Regions from separate parts of the Peribacillus sp. Hz7 genome, predicted to be linked through region 2. Evidence: riboswitches for the same ligand, from Rfam matches in the RefSeq annotation. Region 2 holds a riboswitch; each other region holds the start of a gene.

What was found. Region 2 has a riboswitch for cyclic di-AMP ahead of ACE199_RS07930 (TrkH family potassium uptake protein). Riboswitches for the same ligand answer to the same signal wherever they lie in the genome.
Region 1: another riboswitch for cyclic di-AMP. It lies ahead of ACE199_RS04500 (APC family permease); the one in region 2 lies ahead of ACE199_RS07930 (TrkH family potassium uptake protein).
Region 3: another riboswitch for cyclic di-AMP. It lies ahead of ACE199_RS02915 (potassium channel family protein); the one in region 2 lies ahead of ACE199_RS07930 (TrkH family potassium uptake protein).
Region 4: another riboswitch for cyclic di-AMP. It lies ahead of ACE199_RS21150 (cation:dicarboxylate symporter family transporter); the one in region 2 lies ahead of ACE199_RS07930 (TrkH family potassium uptake protein).

What each region holds. Positions count from the first base shown of each region.
Region 1 is NZ_JBHHJV010000002.1:188,356-196,069, reverse strand. It holds gene ACE199_RS04510 (carbonic anhydrase) at 1-441, opposite strand, end outside; gene ACE199_RS04505 (5'-3' exonuclease) at 708-1,589, shown strand; cyclic di-AMP (ydaO/yuaA leader) riboswitch at 1,802-1,945, shown strand; gene ACE199_RS04500 (APC family permease) at 2,084-3,910, shown strand; gene ACE199_RS04495 (DUF6123 family protein) at 4,161-4,430, shown strand; gene ACE199_RS04490 (DMT family transporter) at 4,443-5,348, opposite strand; gene ACE199_RS04485 (reverse transcriptase-like protein) at 5,332-5,745, opposite strand; gene ACE199_RS04480 (ribonuclease H family protein) at 5,971-6,639, shown strand; gene ACE199_RS04475 (zinc-finger domain-containing protein) at 6,646-6,834, shown strand; gene ACE199_RS04470 (hypothetical protein) at 6,931-7,179, shown strand; gene ACE199_RS04465 (RrF2 family transcriptional regulator) at 7,164-7,610, opposite strand.
Region 2 is NZ_JBHHJV010000004.1:82,847-90,560, forward strand. It holds gene ACE199_RS07930 (TrkH family potassium uptake protein) at 1-1,231, opposite strand, end outside; cyclic di-AMP (ydaO/yuaA leader) riboswitch at 1,534-1,676, opposite strand; gene ACE199_RS07935 (protein-glutamine gamma-glutamyltransferase) at 1,883-2,719, opposite strand; gene ACE199_RS07940 (hypothetical protein) at 2,813-3,007, opposite strand; gene ACE199_RS07945 ((deoxy)nucleoside triphosphate pyrophosphohydrolase) at 3,223-3,618, shown strand; gene ACE199_RS07950 (DEAD/DEAH box helicase) at 3,648-6,458, opposite strand; gene ACE199_RS07955 (HNH endonuclease) at 6,502-7,500, opposite strand; gene ACE199_RS07960 (phosphoribosyl-ATP pyrophosphohydrolase) at 7,551-7,714, opposite strand, start outside.
Region 3 is NZ_JBHHJV010000001.1:613,813-621,526, reverse strand. It holds gene ACE199_RS02935 (DUF3992 domain-containing protein) at 1-130, shown strand, start outside; gene ACE199_RS02930 (S-Ena type endospore appendage) at 261-668, opposite strand; gene ACE199_RS02925 (TcaA second domain-containing protein) at 902-2,032, opposite strand; gene ACE199_RS02920 (DUF5105 domain-containing protein) at 2,048-3,100, opposite strand; gene ACE199_RS02915 (potassium channel family protein) at 3,950-4,606, opposite strand; cyclic di-AMP (ydaO/yuaA leader) riboswitch at 4,709-4,860, opposite strand; gene ACE199_RS02910 (ABC transporter ATP-binding protein) at 5,168-5,959, shown strand; gene ACE199_RS02905 (ABC transporter permease) at 5,961-6,821, shown strand; gene ACE199_RS02900 (ABC transporter substrate-binding protein) at 6,858-7,714, shown strand, end outside.
Region 4 is NZ_JBHHJV010000028.1:10,665-18,378, forward strand. It holds gene ACE199_RS21135 (molybdopterin oxidoreductase family protein) at 1-1,285, opposite strand, end outside; gene ACE199_RS21140 (G protein-coupled receptor family protein) at 1,835-2,497, shown strand; gene ACE199_RS21145 (efflux RND transporter periplasmic adaptor subunit) at 2,512-3,759, shown strand; cyclic di-AMP (ydaO/yuaA leader) riboswitch at 4,004-4,146, shown strand; gene ACE199_RS21150 (cation:dicarboxylate symporter family transporter) at 4,306-5,568, shown strand; gene ACE199_RS21155 (rhodanese-like domain-containing protein) at 5,713-6,078, shown strand; gene ACE199_RS21160 (hypothetical protein) at 6,407-7,177, shown strand; gene ACE199_RS21165 (D-alanine--D-alanine ligase) at 7,434-7,714, shown strand, end outside.

The DNA.
Region 1 (7,714 bases), on a different contig from region 2:
TTCGCTTGGTGTATGAAAATGAAATTGAGCTAATGTATACGTATTACCGTTTAGAACAATGAAGTTATCTGATGTTACAGGATTCCCTTGAATAGTATGTCCATTGTTTTCTAGGGAAAATTCAGAGGGGATGTAGTTGATTTCTAGCTTTTCAAGTTGTTTATCTGCTTTAATTTGGGATGTCTCAACATTGATAGGGGATTGTTCCTTCCCATTTATACATGCAGAGTTTAGAGGATCTAACTCACCCCAATGTTCTGGTCCTGTTTCCCCTTTGTAAGACCAATCCGTTTCAGGGTGTATAGTCGTTGACGTTTCTGCGGATTCTTCTCTTCGAAGCTTCTCTTCCTTAGTTGCTTCGGTTACTCCTGAAGAACAACCAGCTAATGATAGATAAATAAAAGTTGTTAACAGGGTGAAGTTTAATTTACGATCTTTCATTTTGAACCTCCTTATTCTATTTTTATGTAATAATTTATAACACTAGTCACTAAATTAATATAATTTATACATATTTTCAACTAATATTTTGAAAAATAGGGATTCTTGACTAGTAGTTTTTTTGAAAGGCTGTGTTAAATAATATTGTTGATCAAACGAGTAGGAGCCAAAAATGAACAGTATCCTATAACAAACTCTTTTTAAAAAGTAACTATACTAATAAAAATCATGATAAAATAAGTACACATCATAGTTGAGGTGGTAGTATGTTAGGAAATGAAAACGAACAGCGTCCAACTTTTCTACTTGTAGACGGGATGGCGCTTTTATTTAGAGCTTTTTATGGAACGGCAGTTACGGGACAGTTTATGATTAATTCAAAAGGTGTACCGACGAATGCAGTGCAAGGATTTTTAAAGCATATGCTAACGGCAACTAATCATTTTAAGCCAAGCCATGTGGCGGTTTGTTGGGATATGGGCAGTCATACGTTTCGAAATGAACTGTTTGATGGGTATAAGGCAAATCGTTCGGATGCACCAGTGGAGATGATTCCACAGTTTGATTTAGCGAAGGAAGCAGTTCAAGCTTTTGATATTCCGAATATTGGACTAGCTGGTTTTGAAGCGGATGATTGTATTGGAACGATTGCGAAAGCGTCAGCGAAGGATAGTCGTGTAGGTATTTTAACGGGAGATCAAGATATGTTGCAATTGTTAGATGAGCATATTTCTGTTGTGTTATTGAAAAAAGGCTTTGGTAATTATGATGTGCATAATCCTCATAGTTTTTATGAATGGAAAGGGATTAAGCCGAGGCAAATGATTGATTTAAAAGCGTTAATGGGCGATACAGCAGATAACTATCCAGGTGTAAAAGGAATTGGGGAAAAAACAGCGTTAAAATTATTAACGGAGTATGAAAGTATCGAAGGCATTTTAGAAAATTTATCTTCATTAACGAAGGGGCAGCGGACGAAAATTGAAGCAGAGCTTGAGATGCTTCATTTATCCCGAAAGCTTGCTGAAATTAAATGTGATGTACCAATTTCTTGCTCGCTTGATGAGGCGTATTTTCAATATGATGACGAAAAGGTACGGTATATGCTAGAGACGCATGAATTTCGATCGGTTTTACGTATGTTATAAGAGGGCAGGAGCTTCGGAACAGAAGCTCCTATTTTTTGTATTATTGATCATATATGTAAAATGATGTAGTAAGAGAAGAATATTATATATTGTTTATCATTAAACATTTAGGAGGGAAGACAATAGTATTATAGAAATATAGGAAGTATAGGTCATAATAAAATTTTTATTTACTTTTCGAATTCACAGCAGTATGCTAATCACAGTTTCATATTTCTAAATCGCTGAAACCGTTTGGTGCGGGGGAACCATTATTAGAATTGTTTAACAATTCAAGGGGTGAATCCTTTCAAGGTAGGGCTACTCAAAGGTCCGAATCCGACAGCTAACCTCGTAAGCGTTATATGAGAAGGAAGGTGGAGCTTGTGAGACAAAAAAATTGATGTCTACAGGTCTATTTAACTTTGACTTGTAGGCATTTTTGCGTTTTTTTCAAGATTTTTTATTTAACGGGGTAATATACAATTACTATTTATGTTTGGTGGTGATTCTTAGTGATGGCTTCTATAAAAAGATTTTTAATTGGTCGGCCTTTAAAATCAACGGCAGCCGGGGAACAAAAGCTTAACAAAACAAAAGCTTTGGCTATATTATCTTCTGATGCTTTGTCTTCTGTTGCATATGGTCCCGAACAAATATTGCTTGTGCTAATTACAGTGGGTGTCACTGCATTTTGGTATTCAATTCCTATCGCTGTAGGAGTATTGCTTCTGTTAACGGCTTTAATTTTGTCTTATCGACAAATTATCTTTGCGTATCCTCATGGAGGGGGAGCGTATGTTGTTTCAAAGAATAATTTAGGTGTGAATGCAGGATTGATAGCTGGAGGTTCCTTATTAGTTGATTATATTTTAACTGTGGCTGTAAGTGTGTCTGCGGGGACGGATGCTATTACATCTGCTTTTCCTAGTTTGCATACACATAATGTAATGATAGCCATCCTTTTTGTAATATTTCTTACTATCCTGAACTTAAGAGGAGTAACAGAGTCGGCTTCCATATTAGCCTATCCGGTGTATTTATTCGTTTTAGCGTTATTCATTCTGATTGGTGTAGGCATATACAAAATCTTGATGGGAGAAGTTTCTTCTGACTTACGTACTTCAATTGGCACACCGGTAGCAGGAATCAGTTTATTTATCCTTCTAAGAGCATTTGCATCAGGTAGTTCTGCGTTGACAGGAGTTGAAGCAATTTCTAATGCGATTCCAAACTTTAAAGATCCAGCTCCTAATAACGCTGCCAAAACGTTAATTTTAATGGGCTCCTTACTTGCTGTGTTATTTACAGGCATTGTATTTTTAGCCTATTATTTAAGCATTGTTCCGAGTGTAGAGGTAACAGTTGTCTCGCAAATTGCTGAAGAGATATTTGGACGAAATTTCATGTATTTCTTTATTCAAGGAACAACAGCCTTAATATTAATCCTTGCTGCCAATACAGGCTATTCTGCTTTTCCTTTGCTGGCTGTCAATCTCGCAAAGGATAAGTTTATACCAAGGATGTTTACAATTAGAGGCGATCGATTAGGATATTCGAATGGAATTATCATATTAGGACTTGCTTCCATCGTCTTAATAATCGCTTTTGAAGGACATACAGAAAACCTTATCCCACTTTATGCAGTAGGAGTATTTATTCCATTTACGTTGTCTCAGACTGGAATGATGGTTAAATGGATTCGTGAAAAGCCAAAAGGATGGGTTTTTAAGTTAATCATTAACTCCATTGGTGCTGTTATTAGTTTGATTGTTACCATCATATTCTTTTTAACTAAATTTACTCAGGTTTGGCCGGTTTTAGTTTTTTTACCTATCATCATTTTCGTTTTTCATCGAATAAGAAAGCATTATGATGCAGTAGGTGAGCAGCTAAAGGTTACGTCTTGTGAACCTGCTGTACCAATCGAAGGGAATGTAATCATTGTACCTGTCGCTGGTATTACTCATGTGGTGGAAAATTCATTGAACTATGCAAAATCCCTTTCAGCAGAACAGATTATAGCTGTTTACGTTTCTTTTGAACGAGAAGATGAAAAAAAGTTTGAGGATAATTGGAAGAAATGGCAACCCGATGTGAGACTTGTAACTTTACACTCCCATTACAGAAGCATCATAGGTCCATTAACTAAATTTATTGATACCATTGAACATAAAGCGAGTGAAGCAAACTATCGGGTTACAGTCGTTATACCACAATTTATTCCAAAGAAAGGCTGGCACAATATTCTTCATAACCAATCAAGTTTACTGATTCGTACATCCTTGCTTTATCGAAGAAATGTCATTATCACGACTGTACCTTATCATTTGAAAAAGTAAAATATGTTCGAGCGGTACAATAATTGTTACTTTGGATAGAGCGAACTTATTGAATGAGTAAAGTGATAAAAAATCTTTTCCATTATAGTAGGTTTATTAAAGCTTTAAATACCACTTCATTCAGAAGTAAAGTTTATTCTGACGAAGTGGTATTTCTCGTGTTTATTATTAATTTTTATTGTATAAACGATAGGAAAAAGTCAAAATTTGCGGTAAGATGAAGGAAAAAGTGTACGGAGAAGGTGGAAGATTGGCTTGGTCGACTGAAGAGTATATTACATATTTAGAAGGAAAAGGTTTTTCTTTTGGTGAAGATATGATTGGTTTTATTTATTTTGGAAAACAGTATACGAAAGCTAGTGATTCTTTAGTTAATATTGCGATTGAACTAACATTAAAGGTGCAAAAAAAGTTCGACGGCAGCTTTTATGTATCTTTGCTTGAAACTTTAACAAAAAATCATATTTCTACAAAACGAGAAGCAGAAAAGTTTGCTCGTGAACAAGGCTTATTTCAATAAAATCGGACTCCCTCAATGGAAGTCCGGTTTTATTTTTCTTTTTTTAGCAGGCAGTTCGGCAATAACCATCCCAAACAAAATACATACACAGCCAGCGATTGAAGCGACTGTTAATTTTTCATCAATCCATAGATAGGATGTGAGAGCGGCAAATACCGGCTCAGTCGCAAAAATTAACGCAACTCGTGTTGGAGATGTGTAGGCTTGGAAATGCGTTTGCGCCAAAAATGCCAATGCTGTAGCAAAAATAGCGGTTACAAATAAGGCGCTCCAAACTTCTGTTTGCAACATGATGGTTGGATTGACTAAGACTGAAATATCTTCACCAAAAATCGGTGCTGATATAAAGGATAAAATCGATACGGTAAACAGCTGCACTAATGTTAATGGTAAAGCTGCATAATCGCCAGCGACTTTAGCTGTCATAATGATTTGCATGGCAAAACTAACCGCACATAATAAGATGAGCAGATCACCAAGACTGAATGAGGCTGTATCGACCACTGTCATTAAATAAAGTCCAATTGTGGCTGCAATAACTCCAATGATTGCATTTTGCGATAATTTCATTTTTAAAAGCAATACGGAGAAAAGCGGAACAAGCACGACGCTTAAGCCGGTAATAAAGCCGGCTTTGGCTGGAGTGGTATGCAGTAAACCTACTGTTTGAAATGCATATCCTAAAAAAAGCCAAATGCCAATTTTAAATCCGGCAATTAATAAATTTCTTGACCAAACACCTTGTTCTTTTCGGATGAAAAGAACATAAATAATAAGTAGACTTATAAAGGCGATCAAAAATCGAATCCCATTAAAGCTATGTGGTTCAAGAAAAGAAGTTGCATTTTGAACCATAACAAAGGTCGCCCCCCAAATAAAGGCGACGAATAATAACGTAAAATCAGCTGTCTTTCTCATCTGGCCGCTCCTTGTTTAAGTGAATAGCTCGTCTAGCTAATTGATCGGCGGACTTATTTTCAATGCTTGGAATCCATTTTATAAAAAAGAGGTCTAATTGTTTTGCTAAAGTTAACGCTTGAGCAAGCAATGGTGCATAGCGTTTATTTTTGGCGAATTCTTTTTCCATTGCTTGGTTAATTGCTTGTGAATCCGTGCGAAAAGAGACAATTTGATAATGATTTTTCACACAAATTTCTAATGCTTTAATCAATGCATAGTATTCTGCTTCATGATTTTCCAGTAAGCCAAGTGGAATCGAATAGCGTTCTACATGACCATTATTATTAATAAAAATGCCTGCACCGCTTGGGCCAGGGTTCCCAGCACTAGCGCCATCAATATATACTTCAATCATTTTACTTCACCTCGAACTTTGGACTTGAATATGCTATGATTATTCTCTGTTGAAAGTCAGGAAGATGTTTAGCTAGACATGCTCAATTCAAATAGATTTTTTAAGATGGGATAAAGGCATGTAAAACGAATGATACTAGATAACAAGCTCCATCCTAATATATAAATTATAGCTGTAAAATGTTGAAATAGGTATAGAAATTGTTAAGTTAAGGAGTTGAGTTGATTGAAAGTATTGATTCGTTGGACATATTTTTTAAATAAAAAAGGAACAGCTTCTTTTCTTTCGGAATGGCTTGAGGCTGAGTCTGCGCTAGCTATTGTAGAAGATTTAGAAAAAACAGGGCGGGTAAAAGCGGTAGAATTTGAAGATGAAGCAGGAACGGTATGGACGAAAAAAGAACTTGTTAAGCTGTTGACTGAGGTTGAAGATGAACCTCAAAATATTACAGTCTTTTTTGACGGCAGCTACCGAAAAAACGAAAGACTGGCAGGGCTTGGTGTTGCTCTTTATTATACGCAAAATAAGAAGAACTGGAGAATTCGGAAAAATGCACTGCTTCATCAATTAGAATCGAATAATGAAGCGGAGTATGCAGCATTTTATGAAGCAGTTAAGCAGCTTGAAGAATTAGGGGTACATCATCAAAGCTGTGTGTTTAAAGGAGATTCACTCGTTGTACTAAATCAGCTCTCGGGAGAATGGCCGTGCTATGAAGAGCAATTAAATCGATGGATCGACCGCATCGAGGAAAAGTTAGCAAAGCTTCACATTCGTCCTATATACACACCAATTTCAAGAAAAGATAATCAAGAAAGTGACCAATTGGCATCACAAGCTATAAACGGAGAAGAAATTTTCGGCAAGATGCAAATAGAAAAGAAGGAGTTATGACCAGAAATGAATCGGAAGAAGATTTATGAAGAAGTCGAAGAAATGCTATCTTTTTGCGAAGGCTGTTTTGTACAAAAACATTTTCGAAAGGAGAAGGGACGTACGTTTGCGCATCAATTTTGTTTATCTCAATGTACGGTAGGAGAAAAATTAAAAAAGCTTGGTCAAGAATTAACGAATTTAAATGAAAAATGAGCCTTTTCTCGTGCCTTTGTTTGGAAAATTGTCATACATGCCCTTTATGAAGAATAGTAAAATAGTTGAAAGGGCACAGGGGCAGGAGGGGACAAAATGAAACGAAACAAGGGGAAGGAAAAGCTTCTTTATATTCCAGAGATGGATGATCTATTATTAGATTTAAATACAGAACTAGAAGCAAATGGAGAGTCTCTGTTTTATTTTAAGAAGAGAATGACTCAAAAGCAAAGGTGTCAGACCCCCAATCGATTTTTTAAGCCATTTACATCATGTATTTCTGATAAGTATAAAACCTTTTATAAGTCATTCTCTTTTTTAAATCTGAGTTATTGTTCTTTTTGAGCAGATTGGAAGTATGCTTTTAGCATTGCTTTATTTTCAACAATATCAGCTAATGTATATTGATCAAGCACTTGTAGAAAGGCATCTAAGGCCGTGTTAAGTATAAACTTCAAAGAGCACACGGGAGAAATGACACAGTTGTTATGATCTTTGTAGCACTCGACTAAATAGAAATCCTCTTCAGTTCGGCGAACGACTTCTCCAATATTGATATCGGTAGGTGCCTTAGCTAGTCTAAAACCGCCGTTTCTTCCTCGAACCGTCTCGATATACCCCGTTTTTCCAAGATTATGAACAATTTTCATTAAATGATTTTTCGATATATCATACACTTCAGAGATTTCTTTTATGTTCGTTAGCTTATCGTTATTTTGGGTCGCTAAATAGATTAATACTCGTATGGAATAATCTGAATAGCTAGTTAACCGCATAATTTTCGCCTCACAATCTACACCCGTTCTGTTGAACAAGTTATCAAACTCCTCAAAAAATATGTAACGAATAGGCAAAACATATTCTTAATTGAGAAAGTTTT
Region 2 (7,714 bases):
TCGTGAAAATGATAAGTATACGCCCCACAGAAGATAGCTCTGGAGTTAATCCCATAGACAGTCCCACTGTACCAAACGCAGAAGTAGCTTCAAATAAATACATCATAAAATCGTGACCGGGTTCTGTAATGCTAAGCGCCATAGTCATGAATACAACAATGCTCAATCCACACAAAGCAACGGTCAGTGCTTTTAATATCGTTTCAGTCACAATTCTGCGCCTAAATAAGACAACGTCTTCTTTCCCTTTAATTTGAGACCATACGGTAGCTACTAAAACAGCAAAGGTCGTTATTTTAATTCCTCCAGCTGTGGATCCTGAACCTGCTCCAATAAACATAAGAAAAATGATGAGGAACAAAGTAGAATGTGTTAAATCTCCAATTGGTAATGTATTAGAACCTGCCGTCCTTGGAGTAACCGCTTGATACAATGCACCCAATACTTTTCCAGTTTCAGATAAAGGGCCTAATGTTTTATCATTTCCATATTCAAACATGAAGATTAACAGGGTTGCCCCTACTGTTAGAATGACGGTTGCCAGTAATACTACCTTCGTATGCACAGATAAGCGGCGAGTATCACGGTATTCATATAGTTCGTTCATCACAATAAATCCTAATCCACCAAGTGTGATGAGAGCGCATACGGTTAAGACGACAATAGGATCATCTACATAAGGAGTTAGACCCCGAAATTCTCCCATTAAATCAAAACCAGCATTATTAAAGTTAGATATAGCATGAAAAAATCCAAAATAGATGGCTTTACCTATTGGCATATCGTAAGAAAAACGAATCGATAAAATGATGCCGCCGACAAGTTCAATCACTGCAGTAAATATCAAAATTCTTTTGACTAACCTGACAATTCCTGCAAAGGATACATTATTGAAAGCCTCCTTTAGTAGCAGCCTTTCTTTTAAAGAAATTTTTTTACCTAACAGCAAAAATAAAAAAGTTGCAAATGTCATAAACCCTAATCCGCCGACTTGAATGAGCGATAAAATGACCAATTCACCGAATAAAGAAAAGGTGTCCCCAGTATCTACAACGACAAGCCCTGTTACACATGTAGCAGATGTAGCGGTAAATAAAGCATTTAAAAATGAGAGACCTTTTCCATCCTCAGTGGCAATGGGAAGAGTCAATAAAAAGGCTCCGATAAGGATGACCGTTGCAAAACCTAATACAAGGGCTTTTGGAGGATTAACCTCTTTTATTTTTTTCATCGTGATCTCCTAACTGACCTCATAAAAAATTTAGTATCCAGTTTACTTTTTCCATTATTGTATCTAAATATTTGTCCCATAGTTATTAAGATAAAGATGGGCTGAACATAGAAAAAGACCAATGTATACTTATTGAACAAGCCTTTAGTATTCGTTGCTCTATTTAACGCCTAGCAGGCTATACATATATGTTTCCAAAGAAGCCTTTAATTATAGGCATAATAAAAAGACCTACAAATATATCAGGCTGCCATTTTGTTTTAAACACAACAAAAAAGCATCCTGAATTAAGGCGGTCTTATACCCCCTTTCGCTTTAGCCGACGAAGTTAGCTGACGGGTAGGATGGCGAAAGAGTTTCTCATCCCTTCTGCAATAGCAGAATTAACCCCAAAATAATGGGTCCTCCGTTCTCAAATGATTCTGAGATTAGGCCGATATAAAATTTGTGATTTAATGCGATTATTCTACGCCTGTCATCTCCCTATTGTAAATCCCTTAAATAGACAAAAAATGGCCAAAATAAACCATATACGTTCATTATTGGCCAAAAACAACACTAAAACACTGTTTCTCGTGATATTTCTAGATGTTTTTAGATATTCAATAATTTATAAAAAGATTATATTAGTAGATTTAAAATGAAATCTAATCATTTGTAATGGAAATAGAACCGATACCGATCACCTGAAATCGAACTTTCGTTATGGTGTATGACGACATGTTGGATTTTATAAGCCATATCATTTCGTGGCAGCGTCGAAAATTTCGCTAAATGTTTAAAAGAGGGTCTTACGACTGAATTTGTCAGGTAGGCTGATTGAGTACTCCCTGGTATTCTCGCTTTATTTAGCGCTTCAATCATTTGTTCAGCAGTCCCTATTCCTACTCCATGTGCAAAATATGCACCGTCTTCGAGAACAACCGCATTTTCTCCTCTCCACCAAGGGGTTTCTGGATGAAATTCTGGATTATTAAAATAAACAACATCTCCGGGTAAGAAATAATCCGTATTAATCAGTTGTATACCGAGTTCAGGATCAGCATGCCAGCTGTATAAATAGAGGTCTTGGAATATCTGATTAAATACATATTCGCCCAGACTGTTTAAAACGGCATGATAATAGATAATTACCTTTGCCGTGGCACATTCAAACGCATACAGCGAACTGTTGTTGTAAATGTCTTGAATCGCATCAGATGGCACTACACCAGGCTTCAGCTGGAATCCGCCGGCATTTGTCAAATACCAGTATTCGGGATTACAACGAGAATGGGAAAAGGGTTGGAACTGAGCATACCCTTGATTCATGGCTCTTGCACTTACTATGATGTTTTTGCGTAATTTGAGTTCAAACGATAACTCATCGAGAGACTGATACGAATAAACGACCGGATGTTCATTCATTTGTTGAACAATTACCCTTTCAATACTACCAGACGGCCACATACTACTTTGTTGAACATTCATCCCCGATATTTGTATCATACTATCCCTCATTCCAATCTTAAGTATCATTCTTCTTATTACCTATTGTATTAAGGGATTCGTTTTAAGGTGTATTTAAGCAGAAAAACATATTTAGATTAAACTTTTCATCTCCATGAAATATTCATACACAGCATTTGATAACGCATCATCTATCTCGTTTCCTTCCTCATCAATGATTTGCGTATCTCCAGACCACCCAGTCCTAAACACCTCTAGTACGACAAACTTATCCCCTTTATATTCCACTTCATACTTTTCAATAGTGGCACAATGTTCTACACTCATGTAGATTCCCCTCCTTCAGAAAAGTTGAACTATTTATATGAGAAATATTATTCTTTATATTGTCGTTTGTTTAAAAACCTATCCTCGTTCTAATCACGTTGTGCAATTCCCTCTAAGCAAACAGTGGCACTTTTCTAAAGATAATTTCTCTCTAAACTACTAACAACTAAAAATGATATGATAAGGATGTTATTTTTAACCCGAGGAGGATTCGTATGAAAAAAGTTGTCAAAGTAGTAGCAGCTGTTATTGAAAATAATGAAAATGAAATTCTTTGCGCTCTAAGGTCGCCTGATATGAGCCTTCCTAACATGTGGGAATTCCCAGGTGGAAAAGTAGAACAAGGAGAAGACCTTTATTCTGCTATCGAAAGAGAAATAGCTGAGGAACTAGGGTGCAACATTAAAGCGAATGATGTATTTAATGAAAATACGCATGAATATGATACGTTTATCATTACGTTAATTTGCATGAAATGTACAATTGTAGAAGGCACACCTATTCCAAAAGAGCATTCAAAACTGATTTGGCTGAAACGCGAGAACTTAAGCTCGCTTAAATGGGCTCCTGCGGATGTTCCGGCGGTGGAGGAATTAATAATAAAAAAATAGTCCTCTCTTCTGAGAAGACTATTTTTTGTTTAAACTCTGATTGTAAACTCTTTATACAAGTTTGCAGGTACTTCATGTTCCAACTCTATTTTTACTGTGATGGGCTTTTCTCCTTCAAATGACACGGTATTCCCTTTGCCAATATAAATGTAAGGCTCCGTTTTCCCATCAATTTGTTTATACTTTCTGATAAACAAATGTAAATTAATATTTCGAGCTTTATTATATATAATATTCTTCCCTCGTTCAGAACTTTGTGCTGTACTGTTTGGGGTTTGCCATTGAAAGAATCGCTCATTAATGAATTCATCTTGATAATTAATGCTTTCTTTGATATCTGCTTCCTTATGCAAATCAATAAATAAGAAATAGTCATTTTCGTTCGACAATAAACCTGATCCCCTAAAGGAACTATGACTTTTTCGATAATTAGATAGTAAAGCAGCATCTGCCATTTGATATTGCTCATACAATTTAAAATGTGGTAAACCATAGTCTTTTTCTTTAAATTCTTTTTTATAACGTGAAATGCCGTAATTTAATAAGTCTTCGATATACATTCTGTACTCTTCGTTCTCAAGTACATTTATGAGTGCTTGTGTCTTCTCTAGCTTCCCATTACTATACGTGAATAATTTAAGATTACGTTTTAGCTGACCGCTATCATAATAATCTTGATTTAAACATTCAAAAGCATGTACCACACTATCTTCTTGAATGTCTTGAACAAGCTTCAAAATTTCGCTTCTAGCCGTTGTGAGAGAAATTTCCTGATGTTCTAATAAATATTTAGCAATAACAAATTCATAAATCCTTTTAATTGGTAACTTACTTGATAGTTCTTTTAGTACTCCTTCAAATAATTCATTTTCGAGTAATTTTTTCAACTCATCCTCTTTCTCTACTGAGGCAACAAATTCTAAGTAAGTTTTCTTTAAATCAATATATTTAATAGGGTCAGGAGCCCCATCATACTTCATATAATCCATTAAAAAGTACGGTGTTTTTCCCGAATTCAGTTTCTTGAATTCAAAATACTCTTCCTTTAAATATTTTAATGATTTAAAGTTTTCTTTATCAATTTGCTCCAAAATTCTTTCCTGGGCAATCTTATCCATTTGAATATGTGTACTTCCAGGAATATTCGCAAATTTAGTAGCAATAGCAACTTTCAAGCTTTCTTTGTCATAGTATCTACTTCCATTTAGTGCGATAGCAATCAAGAACGTCTTATTATGGTTGCCGATAAAATCAAGCACTGTTAAAAAAGTCTTACTATCATGTTTTCTAAGTCCCCGTCCTAATTGTTGAATAAATACAATCGGAGAATTTGTTGGTCTTAGCATTAACACTGTATTTACAGAAGGAATATCTACACCTTCGTTAAAAATATCCACCGTAAAGATACATTGTAGTTCATCCTGATCGTCTTCTAATTTATTTACATAATAAGCGCGTTGATCTACTGAATCTCCACCAAATAAGCATACACTTTTATATCCTCGGTTATTAAATTCTTCAGCCATATATTTAGCATGTTCTATAGAAGCACAGAAGCCCAAAGCTTTTCTCTTCTTCCCATCATGACCATAAAAATTCATTTGGCTAATAATATAATCTACGCGCTCATTGACTTTTAACCTCTTTGTAATTTCAGCTACATCATCTATATTAACGTCACTTAAATCAATACCTTCAATATCTGTAATTCCAAAATAATGAAAGGGTATTACTAAATCATCCTCTAAAGCTTCATGTAAGCGAACTTCTAGTGCCACATTATTATCAAATAAATCGAATACATTAGAATGATCACTACGCTCAGGAGTCGCAGTCATTCCCAAAGTGAACTTCGGTTGAAAATAGTCTAAAACAGATTGATAGCTTGGGCTTGTTGCATGATGAGCCTCATCAATAATTAAATAATCAAATTCCTCTTGCTTAAATTCAAGGTAACACTTAGATATGGTTTGAATCGTCGCAAATACATAATCGGCATGACCTTGCTTATGATTACCAGTAAGCAAACCGAATGTAAGCCCTCTATTTGGAATTAATTTCTCAAAGGTCTCTTTTGCCTTCTTTAATATTTCTTCCCTATGTACAATAAACAGGACTCTTTTTGGATTGTAACTCTTTACATCAAAGGCTGACATATACGTTTTACCCGTACCAGTCGCTGCCACAACTAACGCTTTCTTTTCACCAAACGAGCGAATTCGTTCTAAATTTTCCACAGCTTGTTTTTGCATTCTGTTTGGAACGATATATTCCGCGTTTTCATAAATCATCTGTTTCTTCGGTTGAAAAGCAGATAAGCTTTGTATAAATTCTTCATATCTCCGAATAAACTCATCATCCGCTTCTACGCTACTATTCCAAAGATAATCATACTCCTTTAAAACATCTTGAATAAACAATGCATCGTCCTTCGTAATCAGCTCTACATTCCATTCAATATTACTCTTAAGAGCGCTTTGAGTAATATTAGACGAACCAATAATCACCTTATAATAATCCTTAAATTCAAATATATAAGCTTTCGTATGAAATCCAATCTCTTTATCTGTAACAAATACCTTTAAATCAATATTATTAAAGTTCTTAATTTTCTTAAGCGCTTTACCTTCAGTGAAATTGAGATACGTAGAAGTAATGATTTGCCCTTTTACCTCTTTTTTCTCTGCTTCCTTAAATGCATCTAATAATAGTTGAAGTCCACTAAAATTGATAAAAGCTACACTAAAATAAAATCGCTCACACTCATCAATCGCTTTTGTAAGCTCATTTAATAAATTTCCTTTTTGAGAATTAACAATTAGTTTTTTTGTAACGTTCATTATGTACTCCTAAATTAAAGTTCATTTTAATTTTCTTTAATATCTATACTATAATCCTCTTCGGCAACCAAATATCCGTAAAACCATTATCAACCGAATATTTATAAAGCTCCGTTAACTTCTTTTCACTATATACCTGCATATCCTCTCTTTGAAAAAGATTGGACTGCACCAAAAATTCTTCATTTCGATCAATTAAAGCTTTCAAGAAATAGTCAGAGGCTAACTTATCATTTTTCGAGAGATTACAGGTGCTACAGGCAATGACTAAATTCCATAACTGATCGTTTTGCACAAAACTCCACGGAATGAAGTGATCCACATGCGCTGCTGCTTTTTTCTTAATTACTTTTTCACAATAAAAACATTTCCCATCATAAAACGATTCCAACACCTGATAAAATTGATCTAAGGAAGACCTTTTGGAAACATTCTCTACTTTCAATAGCAAATTTGTTGTATCCCCTTCGTTATTGAATTTCTCTAAGAAAAGGGCAAGCTGATAGTTTGTTAAATAGTAAAGCACTCTCTGAAATCTTTGCATAAAAGAATAATAAGACGGATTGATTCGTATATATTCCTTTTTATTATCGAAATCATAAAGCGTAGAATCCGTATCACCGTATAATGCACCCATCACATTGATTTTGCACTTTCGTTTCACTTTAGTAATGACCTGCACTTGAATTTCTGAAGAAAGCTTATCAAAAACGAATGTATTAGGAATCTGATAACTCGATTGAATAGCCCCAAGTACATTTTGAACTTCCGCTTTCTTCCCTATCATATTAATTTGATTAAGATTATGATGAATAACTAAGTTCCAATAAATTTTTGAGAAACTGCTAAACAAGATATCATAAGACAACTCTAGCTTTTCATTTACGTTATACAAATTTTCAAGCAATGACTTGATTAACACAAACTTATATGTAGTCGAATTTTTTGATTTACTAGAGAAAATAAAATTAAAATGACTCCAAATTTCTTGATCTGTTAAATATTCAACCTTCATTTCCCCTACTTGCAGTTTATGGCTCATGGCACTTCACCTTATATGTAAGATTACAGTCTCTTTTAAGACTATCCCATTTATTTACTATCTTCAACTTCAATCAAAAACACTTTTTCTTTAAATCCACCGCGTTTAACTGCTTTCTCTTGGCGGACTCTTTCCACTTCTTCAATCGACGAACCATGAAATTCTGCTAAAGCATGCATAATTTCTAATAAATCCGCTAACTCCTCAATAGCCT
Region 3 (7,714 bases), on a different contig from region 2:
TGGATTTGTGGTCGCACCAGGTGAATGTCGGTCTATTACGGTAAATGATTTGCGTTCGATTAGTATCGTTGCAGCAGGAACAGGCACTGCCAAAATCAAGATTTCTTTCTCCTTAAACTATAAGTTTTAACGTATTTCTATCTATGTTAAAACAAAAAAATGATGCTCTACGTTAGCATCATTTTTACATAGCCTTTGTTAAATTATATTGTTGATAAAACTGAGCAGCCTCCTATAACAGAGCCTCTACATAAAAAATATTAAGTCACATAACGAACCTTCATACTATAATGACCATTGGCCTTTTGGCCCGATCCTCCCCGACAAGAAATTTCCAGGTTTGAAATAGTCTTCAAAGTAACAGATTTCGTTTGATTTATTTCAGTCAATGTAAATAATGTCGTATCCGCCTTTCCATCACCATCTGTATCCGCTCTTACCTTCATAATACAGCCACAATTATTTTTTACAGTTAATGATCCTGATGGCAGAGAAGCCATTCCAATAGCTCTCCAATACTCTACATATTTCCCATCACAATTTTGTACAATAACACCACCTATTTCATCTGCCACTAATTGTGGCTCTGGAAGATTTGATTTACGAGGAAAAAGAGATAGACTGCCTAATGGCGGGGGTGAAATATGAGAGTTACTTTGTACGTCCATACTAGGTATTCCCTTTCTAATTATGGTAATTTATTGTATGGATTAATACATGAAATGGTGTCGTCAATCCACCACTCCCGAATCCAGCTCGACTAGGAGGAGGCGATTACCGTATGGCCGAGCGCACACAGAAAAACGCTGCCTCTCAATCAAGCAGCGTTTTTCATTTACCCTTTATTCTGTTTCATCCATTTCCTCATCTTTATTAAAATGCAAGAAATGGTTAATTATTCTTAAAACATATTACTTTCATCCTTCTTACGAGTCCACTTCATGACTGGCGAGTCTTCATTTTTCAGCTCAGTTTTATTTTCCCAATCGTCACTTTCTGAGCCATCCGCTTTTATTTCCTCCAAGTCAGCTATTAACCATTTTTTACTCTTTTCATCATACTTCATCTTATATGTTCGAACAGTTTTATAAGAAATATCTTCAAAACCTTCCATGTCTCGAACTTTCATTTTATTTTTGTAGGAAACAAGTGCTGTAACTTCTGCAAGCCACTCATCATTAAAACGATTAATATCTAAATCATCAAGGTTCACAACCACTCCTAAATATTGCATCTGAATTTCATCAACATACTCTTTATAAAATTCAAAATCATATTTGGCAAATGCCGTAACCTCTCTTACTTCATCTGTGACATTTGTAAAATGTTTCGTTTCATAATTGTTTGTCTGAAAAACGATTAAGTCATTATTAAATACATCTAGTGCGGCTAACACATTTTGTTGAACGCCTTTATCCTTTTGAGCCAAATCACTATCGTCTACAAGCAGGCTGACCTGCTTGCTGCCGCCCCACACTTCTACTTTTCTTTTCTCTAAAAAAGTGCCAAGTGTATTTTTTACAGTTAATCGTACATCATACGCACCTGGAAGAAGTGGACCGTACAATTCTTCTTCACTCTTTATAAGAGAGTCTTTCGTTTTATCGACGGAAAGAGTAACTTGATCTTCTTCACTTAGCCCAGTTACCTTTATATATCCCGTTTTTACCTTCAGTTTGTAGTCAGTAAATAATCCGAAGCGTTTTCCGTCTTCCACTAGACTAATCTGCTGATTTGTCATGTTGTATTCTTGCTTCTCCAATTGCTCCTCTAAGCTATCCTTAATTACTTGATAACTATTATAATTAGCATTTAGATAAGTAACGAATGCTTTAAGCGATGACTCATCTATTTCTGCCTTCTTATTATCTACTAAGAGTATATCCTTTAGCTGTTCCGGCTTCTTTTGATCAACCGCCTGCTCAAACGCTTCGACAACTTGTTTAGGTCGATTATTCTGCTGGATCAACACAACCGTAATAATGGTGAGCATAACCACCGCTGGTATAGCAAGTAACCATATTTTCTTCACATTATTCACGGCTCCTTAATAACTTGATCCTTTTACAAATACAGTGTCTAAACTTTCGCCATACTTATCAACTGCTTCAATCGTCCATTTTCCATCCTTTTTCGTTAAGGACACTTCCACTGGGTCGCTAAGTTCGTTTACCTCAAGAGCATTTAAAATTTTAGGCAATTTTGAAAGTACATATTTATCAATTTCTTGTGAATCATAACTTCCTGTATTCTCTCTAAATTCACGCTCATACTCATAAACATCTTCATATAATGTTTTTAATGACGGTGTAGAAACCTCTACTTCAACGATTGCCTTATCATTAGCATTTGCAATAGTACTAGCATTCACCTCAGCCTTTTCCGCTAAGATATCACGGTATGTTGCATATAGCTTTTCAATGTCTGTGTCATCTAACTTCTTATCAAACACCTTGTTTATTTCCATTTCAAATGCTTCTTGTGCGGATTCTTGCAATACTGGTTTATCAGCCGATACAAGTTGCTCATAATCTGGATTTTCCTTATTGTAATAGATTTGATTCACGTAAGCCTTCAATGCTTTCGCTGGATCTTGCAGCGTTTCATAGCTAGCGGCATACTTCTTCGTATCAAGCTTTAATACTAACTCTTCTGACTCCTCTTCGGGATCATCGAATAGTGGATTTAAGCCAATTTCATACTCTTTATCCTTTGTTACTTCAAATATCGCTAATACAGTTTTTGACTTTCCTGCACCAATACTCCCGCCCGTATCAATATCCAAGCCTATATCGCGATTATAAAGTTCTGGATTAATATTGATTTGCTGCTCACCATCATATAACTTAATCCCATCATACCCTGATAATCGCATTGGAGAATCTGATAAATTTTTGACTTTTAAATTAATAGCCATCATAGCTAAGTTCTCATTTTCAGAAACCCCATCATCACTCTCTGAAACAATATAACTAGCGCTTTCAATAGAAGCCTCCAACCCTTTACTCTTTTCAGTTGAAGCCTTTTCACCCGAATCTGAACATGCAGATAAAAGGAAAATAAATACTGATACAACGGAGAATAATACCCATTTTTTCAAAAAAAGAACCCCTTCCTAAACTAGACTATAATATGTACCATTTCTTCTCACATATTAAATCTACCTAAATCCCCCCTTCCAAAACAGGATATTTATCCCTAATAAAAAGGAAAAATAAACCTATTGGACTAGGCTTAATGATTCAAAGCCTTGATATACAGGGAATAGATAGCAAATATTTTTTTGGTTTATTATATAAATAAAGGAAAATAATTCATTTTTACTAGTTTTTGAATATACTTACATAAGCGCTATAACATACCATTTTCTTATTTTTATTAATTATTATACAAATAATAGAACTTTTGATTTAGCTCACCCTATATCTTCCATACACTGATTTCCATCTATTAATCTTCCGAATATTACTATACAAATAGAAACAAGCAGCGAAAACATTCACTGCTTGTTTCTATTTGTATATTTTTCATACGGTCCATATATCTTCACTAGGATATTGGATACTCACTTTTTTGTTGTTATCAGCAAATAGACGAGGGTAAGCGGACCTACTTTACCAAATTCCCTGACTCCTACAATGATTCATTTTTCGACAATAAAGAAGTCAGCGATTATTCCCCTATAGACAGATTTACTATGCCAAAAGCTGAGACAACTGTTCAGCCCCGACAAGCATAAGATGAGAGGCAGCATGACGCAGTTTGCCACAGAGCATAACCGCTTATGACCTCGAGGAGCTAGGAGCCGCAGCTATAATGAGGGAATTCCCTCATCTCCCTTTTTTCTTCTCACAAGCTTGAGGTGGGGAGCTTACTTCCATTAGGTGTGGGATAAAACGGTTTAATACAAGCGTTTCAGTAAGCATTCATTTCAAATGTATATTGCTTGTTACACGCCTTGGGCCTCTAATTTTGCAATATCTTTATTATGTCCAATCACAATTAATGTATCTCCTTGCCGAATTTGTTCTTCAGCAAGCGGAGCCACATTAATATCTTTTCCACGTTGAATACCAATAATATTGCAATGGTATTTTGCACGAATATCCAAATCCATTAATGATTTTTTATCAATTTTATGTGACGCCACAATTTCCACGATGCTATACTCCTCAGATAATTGAATATAATCAATAATTTTTTCGGAAGCGATATGATGAGCAATTCGCTGCGCCATATCTCTTTCTGGATGGATAACTCGATCCACTCCGACCTTTTCTAGAACTTTATGATGATACATATTTTGAGCTTTTGCCCAAACTTGAGGAATGCCCATTTCCTTTAGAAGTAAACATGTTAAAATACTTGCTTCAATATCATCACCTAAAGAGACGAAAGCGACATCAAAGTTTCTTACACCTAAGGACTTTAAACTCATCTCATCCAACCCATTAGCTACGACGGCATGGGTAGCAAAGGCTGCATATTCATCTATTTTACTTTCATCTTTATCGATAGCCATGACTTCCACTCCAATCGAATGGAATTCCTTGACTAAGCTCCCTCCAAATCTTCCTAAACCAAATACAACAAACTGTTTTTTCATCTCGTTCTTCCCCTTTTATTACAATCTCTTTATATAGAAAGCACAAAAAAGACCACAGAGGATTCCCCCGTGGTCGAATGCATTTTTTCGATCACCAGTATCACTTCCTCTCTCTTCACGCTTCCGGAGTTAGCTGTCGGATTCGGACCATGAGAGTAGCCCTACCTTCTTCATAAAGGATTCACCCCAAGCGACGAAAACACCGCCACAAAATTGGTTCCCCCGTTCCATAAAGGATTCAGCGAATAAAGAAATATGGTTTTACATGAAAGTAATATTACTCCTTCAAAATTAAGTTGTAAAGAACATTTGAGAGCATTCACCTTATAGAACGACAAAATATAGATTTTTCACTTTTTGAAAGCCCAAAAATCCAAAATGTAAGATTTTATAACATATAATTAGTGATAGTAACTAAAATATCCACTTCGATTTGTTCGTTTTTGCTAATGACAAATGAACTACAACACAATAAAATAAGTATTATATCACATATTATGTAATATAATATAACATTTATAAACATAAACAAATAATGTGATTTTTCAGGAGGGGAAAATATTGAGCACAAATCCAAACGAAGTCGTTTCATTCAAAGGTGTTAGTAAAGTGTACAATACGGGCATCATTGCATTAAGTCAATTTGACTTAATGATTACAGAAGGCGAGTTTATTAGTTTTTTAGGTCCATCGGGTTGCGGCAAGTCCACTGCGCTAAGGATGGTAGCTGGGTTGAGTGAAGCCACTAGCGGCCATGTCCAAGTTTTCGGTAAAACACCTAAGGAGATTATTCAAGGAACAAACGATATCGCCTTCGTTTTTCAAGATGCAAATTTACTTCCTTGGCGAACTGTGCTTGATAATGTATTATTGCCGCTTGAATTAAGAGGATCTACTAAGAAAAGCCATAAGGAGTACGCAATAGAGGTATTAGAGATGGTCGGTTTAAAAGATTACTTAGATGCCTATCCTAGAGAACTATCAGGCGGGATGAAAATGAGAGTTTCAATCGCCCGTGCTTTAGCGGCAAAACCAAAAATGTTATTAATGGATGAACCCTTTGCCGCTCTCGATGAAATCACACGCCAAACATTGCAGATTGACCTCCTTAATATATGGCAAAAAGAAAAAACTACTATTCTATTTGTTACCCACAACGTATATGAAGCTGTATTTTTATCCTCACGAATCGCAGTCATGTCTTCTCGTCCCGGGAAATTATCATCCATTATTAACGTCAATCTCCCCTTTCCAAGAACACTCCAAGTAAGAACAGACAAAACATTTACAGACTATGTAGATATAGCTGCCCACAGTCTCGAAAATAGCTCAATAAGAAGGGAGTTAGGATAAGATGTCCACACAATCAGTAGCAACGAAAAAAACAAAAATGGTTTCGCATTTCCCTCAAAGTAATACAGGGAAAATTTGGACTAAATTTAAAGGTGTTTATCTCGGTCCAATCATTGCTTTAATTGCCTTCCTCTCTCTATGGCAATTGATTCCTTCTTTATTGGGGATCAAACCATTTATTCTTCCGAAACCTACAGATGTCTTACACGCTGCACTAACGGATTGGCACTTATTATGGCCAGCCATTCAAATTACAGTTATTGAATCGATTATTGGATTTTTACTCAGTGCGACTATCGGTATTTTCGTTTCTATTTTATTAGCAAGCTCGAAAGTGTTAGAAATTAGCATCTATCCATACGCCATTATTTTGCAAACCATTCCTGTTGTTGCCGTTGCACCGATTATTGTTATTTGGTTTGGCGCCGGTTTCAATGCCATTGTAATCATTTCGTTTTTAATTGGTTTTTTCCCAGTTATTTCGAATACATTAATGGGACTGAATTCAGTCGATAAAAATATGGGAGAACTCTTTACACTATATAATGCATCAAAATGGAAGAAAATATGGAAACTTCGCATTCCATTTGCAATGCCTTATATTATGGCAGGATTAAAAGTATCTTGTACTTTATCGATTGTCGGAGCTATTGTTGGAGAATATGTAGCAGGAATCGGTGGAGGTAAAGGTGGCTTAGGCTATGCCATTACAGTAGCCGCCATCCAATTAAAAACTCCATATTTGTTTGCCTGCGGAATAGCTGCGGCATTATTAGGGATTGGCTTTTACCTTCTCGTTAGCCTGATAGCTCACTTAATGTTGCGATCTTGGCATGAGTCAGCGATGAAGGTTGAAAAATAAAGCGAAATTCATTACGAATTAAAGGAGGAAGAAAAGGTGAAAAAATTCAATCTACTATTTTTAGGAATTATCTTTCTAGTTTTCCTGACTGCCTGCAGCGATGAGGAAGCTAGTACTAGTGAGGAAGAGAACAAAACGGATGATAAAGCTGTTGAACATGTTAAATTAGTATTAAACTGGTTTCCAAAGGCACAGCATGGCGGTGTATATGCCGCACAAGAAGACGGGATTTTCAAAGAAAATGGATTGAATGTAACCATTGAGCCAGGTGGTCCACAAGTATCTTCTGTTCAAATGATTGCATCAGGCAGCGCGGAGTTTGGTCTTGCACACGCAGATCAATTAGTTATTGCTAAAAATCAAGGAATTGATTTAGTCGCTGTAGCAGCTGCGATGCAGGGAAGTCCACAAGTATTTATGTTCCATAAAGGGCATGGAATTAAAGACTTCACAGACCTAAATGGAAGAAAAGTATATGTTCAACCTGGAATTACATATTGGGACTTTTTAAAATCTAAATACGATTTAAGTAAAGTAGAAGAGTTAGCGTACAACGGGCAGCATACGAACTTTGTAAATGAAAAAGATTCTGTTACCCAAGCATTTGCCACATCCGAGCCTTTCTTTTTAGAAAAAGAAGGAATCGAAACAGAAACAAAGCTGATTGCTGACGCGGGTTACGATCCTTATAATGTTGTATTATTTGTAACAAAAGAATATTTAGAGAAGAATGAAGAAACGGTTCAAAACTTTGTTACTTCATTTGTAGAAGGATGGAATTCTTATAAAACGTCTTCTGAGTCTATTAATAAAGTCATTCAGAATGATAATCCAGACATCGCCTTAGATGCTTTAGCCTTTGAAACCGAATCTCAAGAAGAATTTGTGTACGG
Region 4 (7,714 bases), on a different contig from region 2:
GCAGGACTAGGTCAGCATACATGGCTGTTTCGGTTAAAAATAAATCATGGACAACGGTAAATAAATCTTCGCGCATCAACCCTTGCTGAACCTTATTCGCATTGGGGGCCACAAGGACCGGGTTGGAATTGTAAACAAATAAAGAGCGAATAGGTTTTTCTTTTGTTAAGAGGGCCTGTCCAATTTGGTTCATATTAACGACACGTGTTTTCTTATTTTGTAATAAGTCAGGCCGCTGCAGGGCATTCGTGTTAAATGCCAGATAACCGGAGTTTCCTTTCGTAGCACCGCCGCCCTTTACGACCCACTGACCGGTAAGAGCAGGGAGACAGGCAATCGTTCGTACAGCCATTCCGCCGTTATCATGATGCTGCAAGCCGTTACCAATTCGAATGAATGATGGAGTGGTGCTGCCGTACATACGAGCTAATGTATAAAGATCATCAATGGAAACGCCGGTAATGGCTGAGACAGTATCCGGGTCATATTGGCGGACATGCTCGCGTAGTTCCGCAGAGCCCACCGTATATTCATCCAGAAAGGACTGATTGATTAGATTCTCAGCATATAAAATATGCATGAGGCCGAGGGCAAGGGCGCTATCTGTACCAGGCAGAATTGGAATAAACCAATCGGCCCATTTTCCAGTCTGATTTTTATGCACATCAATAACCACAACTTTTGCGCCGTTTTTTCTAGCTTGCTGGGCAATTGTCACTTGATGCATATTTGTACTTACAGCATTGATTCCCCACATGATAAAAAGCTCTGTCTCAATAGTTTCTTCGGGGTCAACGCCAAAAGAACCCCCCATTGTATAGCTGTAGCCAGTTGCACCAGCTGCGTTACAAATGGAGCGCTCAAGCCTGCTAGCGCCGAGTTTGTGAAAGAAGCGCCGATCCATGCCTTCCGCACTAAGATTTCCCATATTTCCATAAAAACTGTAGGGCAAAATGCTTTCGGGTCCATATTGATTAATCAAGGTTTTCCATTTGGAAGTGATAGTATCAATAGCTTCTTCCCAACCGATTGGAACAAATTTTCCTTCTCCTTTTGCACCAATCCGCTTTAATGGTTGTGATAGACGCTTGGAATCATATATGCGAGCTGTCATGTTTCGAACTTTATTACAAATATTCCCTTTAGTAACCGGATGGGTAGAATCTCCCTCGACTTTAATGATTTTCCCGTCTTTCTTATGAAGCAGCAGACCACATTGATCGGGACAATCAAGCGAACAAACTGAGGGGAAGACCCCATCCAGTTGATTGATATAGGATTGCAGGGTGTACCTCTCCCTTCATATAAAGTGAAACTTCCATCAGTGGGGGTTTTTCTTCATCCCCACTGATGGTTAGTCACGTTCTACGGTCACTAAGATTTCAAGCTTCGCTTTCAATCAAGTGACCGTATGAACCTGATTGGTTTGAAAACCACAAAGGTAAGTTTCGCTGTATTTTACCAATTGGACCTTTGCGGGCAGTTGTCCCCCACCTATTTTCTTTGTTGTCCCATAAGCTTGGGGTGGGGGTCTTACTGCCCGTTAAGTGTGGGATAAAACAAAATAGTATTTATTTTATTCTAACAGGAACACTAGTGAATTGCTAAAGGGGAGAAAATAGCCTTTAGGTGGTTATCCAATTATTTATTGGGTGTACACTATTCATACATTGCAGGTTAGGGTTCACAATCATAACTCTATTGTACAGGATATAGTGAATGTAGTATTTGTTATAGGTGAAAAGAGTTAGTTTTTTAATGGTTTATTCTGCCCTTTGGGTGAAATTTGAAGTAGAATAGAGAAGAATATTCCAAACACATGGGGGAACAGATAATGATTTACCAGGTAAGATTAATGAAAGGTTTGTTTACGCCAGAAAGAAGTCGATATAAGTTGCAAAATGCAGAAGCAGTGACACATATCGGAAGAAATATTGTAATTCTATATGTCGCTAGTCTTCTTCTTTTTTGCTTATATGGATTTCTTGGAATTGGCTCAGAGTCGTTTTCGAAAGAGCTCGTTAGGGTAGGTGAAAGTGAATTTGAAATGGGCAAGCTGCTTATTCTAGCAGGAAATGCTGTAGCAGGACTTCTTTATCCAACGATTTATTTGTTCCTCATTGCTCTATTTGTATGGGCTTTAACAGATATTGCGTATTTAAAAATTTTAATTGTCCAAATGATTATATTTATTGTGCAATTGTTAGAAAAAGTACTTCTCCTTCCTTTTTTTGTTTATATGGATATTAATCATGATGCAAATCCTTTCTCTTTAGGAGTAATCAGTCAGTATCTAGTTTCACAAGAATATGTTATTCATTTGTTTAGTGAAATTACAATTTTTCAAGTGCTTGTGATTGCCATACAGTATTATTATCTGAAAAAAATGACGGAGCGAAATACATATGCCTTGCTGGCGGTTATTGTTGTAAGCTATATAGCAATTTGGCTTTTGAATGCATTATTGGCCTATGTAAAAGTGAGCGTATTTGTTTGAGGGGATGAAGAAAGATGAAACGATGGAAAGTACTTTCAGCTGTAGTGGTTTCAGGTGCGTTACTGGCAACGAACCTCTATTTAATTACAAAAGAGGACAGTAAAGTATCGCGTTCGATTTTTGTGGAAGATTGGACAAAAGTCAAGGCCGCAACCGTAACGGAAACGTTTGAGACGAAGGGAGTTACAATCCCTGCTGAGGAATATGAAGTATACTTTGATGAATCAGGTAAAGAGTTTCAACGATTTCTTGTAAAAGAGGGGGAAGAGGTAACGGCGGGTACACCTTTATTCGAGTATGAAGTAAAGGATTTAGAGAAAAATAAAGGGGAAGTTGAGCGGGAAATTACCGAGATAACTGGTGCGATAACGGAAATAGAGGCATATATTAAGAAGTTAACGGATTACAAAACGCAAGTTCCTACTGCTTCAACGGTTTCGGAAATTGTGCAAGATGGTGTAAGCTTGGATCGCAATGCTTCTTCTGATTTAATTATTAGCACACTTGAACAAGAAATTTATAAACAAGAATTAGAAAAAAGTAAATTAGAAGAGAGAAAGACAAGGCTGGATTCACAATTAACAGCGATGAATGAACTCAGCGGGCCGCTTACGATTGATGCAGAAGTGGATGGGGTTGTGAAACAGATTAATCAATCACTTAACAATCCAGTGGTGACTATTGCCTCTACTCAACAAGCTGTAAAAGGTGTTCTTTCGGAGTCGCAGTTACACAAAACAGCAGTTGGGATGCCAGTTAAAATTACATCTCCGCGTTTAGAGAAAGGGATTAATGGTACAGTTGGACGTGTGGAAAACTATCCAGCGTCAGAACCTTCTCTTAATCAAAAATCGATGTTTCCGTTTCAAGTCGTAATGGAAGCAGATGAAGAAGGAATATCGTCGCTAGCCCTCGGTTCAAAGGTAGATATGACGGTCGTTACAAATGAAGCGGTAGATGTTCCGACGATTCCGGAGAAAACGGTGTATGGAAAGGACAACCTCTTTGTATTTAAGTTAACAAACAATGGATATGTGAATAAACAATATGTTACAGCGGGATTAAGAGCGAATCAAAAGCTTGAGATTGCTTCTGGTCCAGCAGAGGGAGAGACGGTGCTTATTACACCAAGGGAAATTCCGAAAAATCACTCAACGTTTATTACTCCTATTCAAGCAGAAAAGGTAAACTTAGATGCGTATAACACGTTTTCAACTCGTGAGAAGTGGCGTTATTTCTTGGTCGGGTTGTTGGAGAAATAGTCTTTATTTATTAAAAGGTCTTCAAATATGAAGATCTTTTTTATTTTCTAAAATAGGGATAATTTAGAAAAGTTATTATTTTCAGATAATTTAAAGATAGTATTTGGGGAATAATTTAAAAATAAATAACATAGATAGAAAGCGGTTAAATCCAGAATAAAATGGCCTTCATCCAGAAAAAATAAATATATGGCTATAAAAAATATTTACAGATTATCAATTTTAATATAATATTTCAAGTGGGGAAGTTATTTCGCTTAATCTTTTTAGAGCGGGGGACCCAAATTTGCAGAACTTTCTGCTAGGGGTGAATTCAGAAATGAAAGGGCAATTTGTTTCCAAATCCTAACCCGACAGCTAACCTCGTAAGCGACTTAAAGGAAACAATATGTGAATCTATATGATAAAGACACCGCTTGTGTCTTTTTTTGGTAAAAGGAAAACTGTTTCCAGCTGCAGAAAGCGTTTTCTTTTTATCAACAATTTTGTTTCCTTTACCGAAACAACTGTTTTTTTGTAAAAACTATTACGAAAGGTGAGGGATGTATGAAAAAATTCAAATTAAGTTTAGCTAGTCAGATTTTCATTGGTTTACTGATTGGTGTGGTTGTAGGGGCTATTTTTTATGGTAATACAACTGCTCAAGAATATTTGCAGCCAATTGGAGATATCTTTCTACGTCTGATTAAAATGATTGTTATACCGATTGTTGTGGCAAGTATTGTTGTTGCTGTTGCAGGTGTCGGTGATTTGAAATCTGTAGGTAAAATTGGTGGTAAAGCGATTCTTTACTTTGAAATCGTTACCACGATTGCGATTATCGTTGGAATTATAGCAGCGAATGTTCTTCAGCCTGGTGCTGGTGTTAATATGGATAAATTAGAACAAACTGACATTTCGAGTTATGTCGATACAGCAGAGCATAAGGAAGAAACGGGTTTTATTGAGACGATCGTCAATATTGTCCCGACTAATCCAATTAAAGCAATCGTTGAGGGCGACATGCTTGCGATTATTTTCTTCTCGCTTATGCTAGGGCTTGGAATTGCAGCTATTGGAGATAAAGGAAAGCCGGTTCTGCAATTCTTCAACGGAGTAGCAGAGGCGATGTTCTATGTTACGAATATGATTATGAAATTTGCTCCATTCGGTGTATTTGCATTAATTGGGGTAACAGTGTCTAAGTTTGGTTTGGCCTCCCTGATTCCTTTAGGGAAGTTAGCTCTTTCTGTATATGGAACGATGATTTTCTTTGTTCTAGTTGTATTAGGGCTTATCGCAAAATTAGCTGGCTTTAGTATTTTTAAACTGATTAAAATCTTAAAAGAAGAATTAATCTTAGCGTTCTCAACAGCAAGCTCTGAAGCCGTTCTTCCTAAGATAATGGAAAAAATGGAGAAAACGGGATGTCCGAAGCATATTGCTTCTTTCGTTATTCCAACAGGTTACTCATTTAACCTCGATGGGTCAACATTATATCAAGCATTAGCAGCTATGTTTATTGCGCAAATGTATGGTATTGATATGAGTATTGTGGATCAATTTACGTTAATGCTTGTGTTAATGGTTACATCGAAAGGAATTGCTGGAGTTCCAGGCGTATCATTTGTTGTATTATTAGCAACACTTGGAACTGTTGGAATCCCAGTTGAAGGTTTAGCGTTTATTGCGGGTATTGACCGTATTCTAGATATGGGACGTACAGTTGTAAACGTAATCGGAAATTCGTTAGCAGCAATTGTTATTTCTAAATGGGAAGGGCAATTTAACCCTTCAGCAGCAGATGAACAAGTGAAGCAAGCGTCATAATGATATAAAATCCAGAGCGGTGAAGCTGCTCTGGATTTTTTTATAGCTATATCTTTACAGAGAAGACTTGTTTGACAAAAAAGAAGGAAGGTTACTAAGATAAAAATATAAATACATAAGTCGGTATATAACGGGGGAGAATAGATGTCTTGGGTCACGTTGCTCATGTTTTTAACAATAGCCGTGTTTGCTTTGTCTAAGGTTTTACCAGCAAAAGGGGTTAAGAGTATTACAACAGAAGATTTAGCGAATAATTTATCGTTAAAGGTAAAAAAACAGTATATTGACGTTCGTTCTGAAATTGAATATGACGATCGTCATATACCGCAATTTAATAACATCCCCCTTCACTTATTAAAGCAAAGAGTGAATGAGTTGGATAAAAAGAAGCCGGTAGTTATCATTTGTCATAGTGGAATGAGAAGTATAAGTGCGGCAAAAACACTTAAAAAATTAGGTTTCGAACAAATTGAGAATGTTAGTGGTGGTATAAACGCCTGGAGAGATTAAGAAATTCTAAAAAAACACCGTCCTATCTTTTGGAATGGTGTTTCTTTTTTGTGAATGAGCAAATTGTCACTATGTTTTAGTGTCTAATTTTACACTGTTTATGTATAAAATACTCCTGTAATCCCTTATTTTAACCATTATATAGTGATATTTCCCAAATGGAATGAACTTTGTTCTGCCTCTAAGGGTTTATTCCACTTTAGTGGTATGATAGTATGACTTTAAATGAATGTACAAGGTTAGCGGAATATCGTGCGATTGTGAAGAAGTAAGAAAATTGATAAAATGAACGCTCTAATTCCACGGAAAGGTCGGAGGGAAGTGGGTTATGAAGCATGAGATTAGGGAAATCTTATATATGCATGTGCAAGCTTCTGAACGTTTTGTGATTTCAAATGGGATGAGCTTTTGGGAGTTTGTTAATTCTTTAGAAAAGCCATTGCAACATCTTTTGTTGTTAAAACATGATTATGGTGATACACAATTTAATTTAAATGTTGCTTTAGATTATGTACCGAGTGAAGGTGTAGCGAAATTTATTAAACAAGATGTGAGAACGTATGGTGAGTTTTGTTGGATTGACTTTCAAGAAGAGGATAGTTTAGATGAATTGAGCGGAATGGAGTTGGCTGAGCTGCTCTATCTTGGGCATATGAAGCATCATTTAAAACAGCCGTTCTTTTCCAAATTACATAATCAGTTTGTTTACTTATCACAGGACGATGGATGGTTTAGTAAAATTTATTATCGTTCATTACCTATGTATTATAAAATGTTAGGCAGTCTTATTTCTTTAAAGCTTGAAGGATTAAAAACAGATAGAACGTGGTTTGGTTTGAGGAAAAAACGAGATTTACCTATTATACCAGTGGAAATGCTTGAGGAGTTGTCTGCTATGCTCTCTGAAGGGGTTGTTTTTTCTCTTAAACATGCTATTGAAACGAGAGTGAAAATGGAGATTCCAATATGGGTAGTAGGGGATTTCACGAATATGGATGACATGCTGGATTATTACTATGAGCTGCAGAAGCAAGAACCTGATGCTTATATTACTTTTTTATGGAAAACGAAGGAATGGTCGATTGTATTAAATAAATGATAAAGTAAAACTTTCATCAGCGGGGGCTTAGTGTTCTTTTAGTGTAGGATAAATTTCGTTGCCGAATGAAGTTTCACATATAATTAGTTGTGTGGTGACATAGAATGCAATGAATGTCATTCGATAAATATGTATGTTACACAATAGTGATAATTAACAAATTTATGTAACGCACTCTATTTAATAAAACTTTGTTCGTTTTTGTTGAGAAATGATACAATAAATAATGGTCAAAAGAATAATGGAGGTCACATAAATGAAAACTAAACTCGGCTTGCTTTATGGTGGAAAATCTGCAGAACATGAGGTTTCCTTACAAACGGCAATGGCGGTTATTAAAGCACTTGATTTGGAGAAATTTGATATATATCCGATTTACATAACAAAAGAAGGAGCTTGGGTGAAAGGGCCGCAATTGACAGCACCAGTTGAAAACGTTGAAGAATTAGCATTTCCAAATGGAAGTCAAGTAGCTCCGCTTTCTTTGCAAAAAGCGAATGAAACAAATGAAGATGGCTATGATGTTTTATTCCCGCT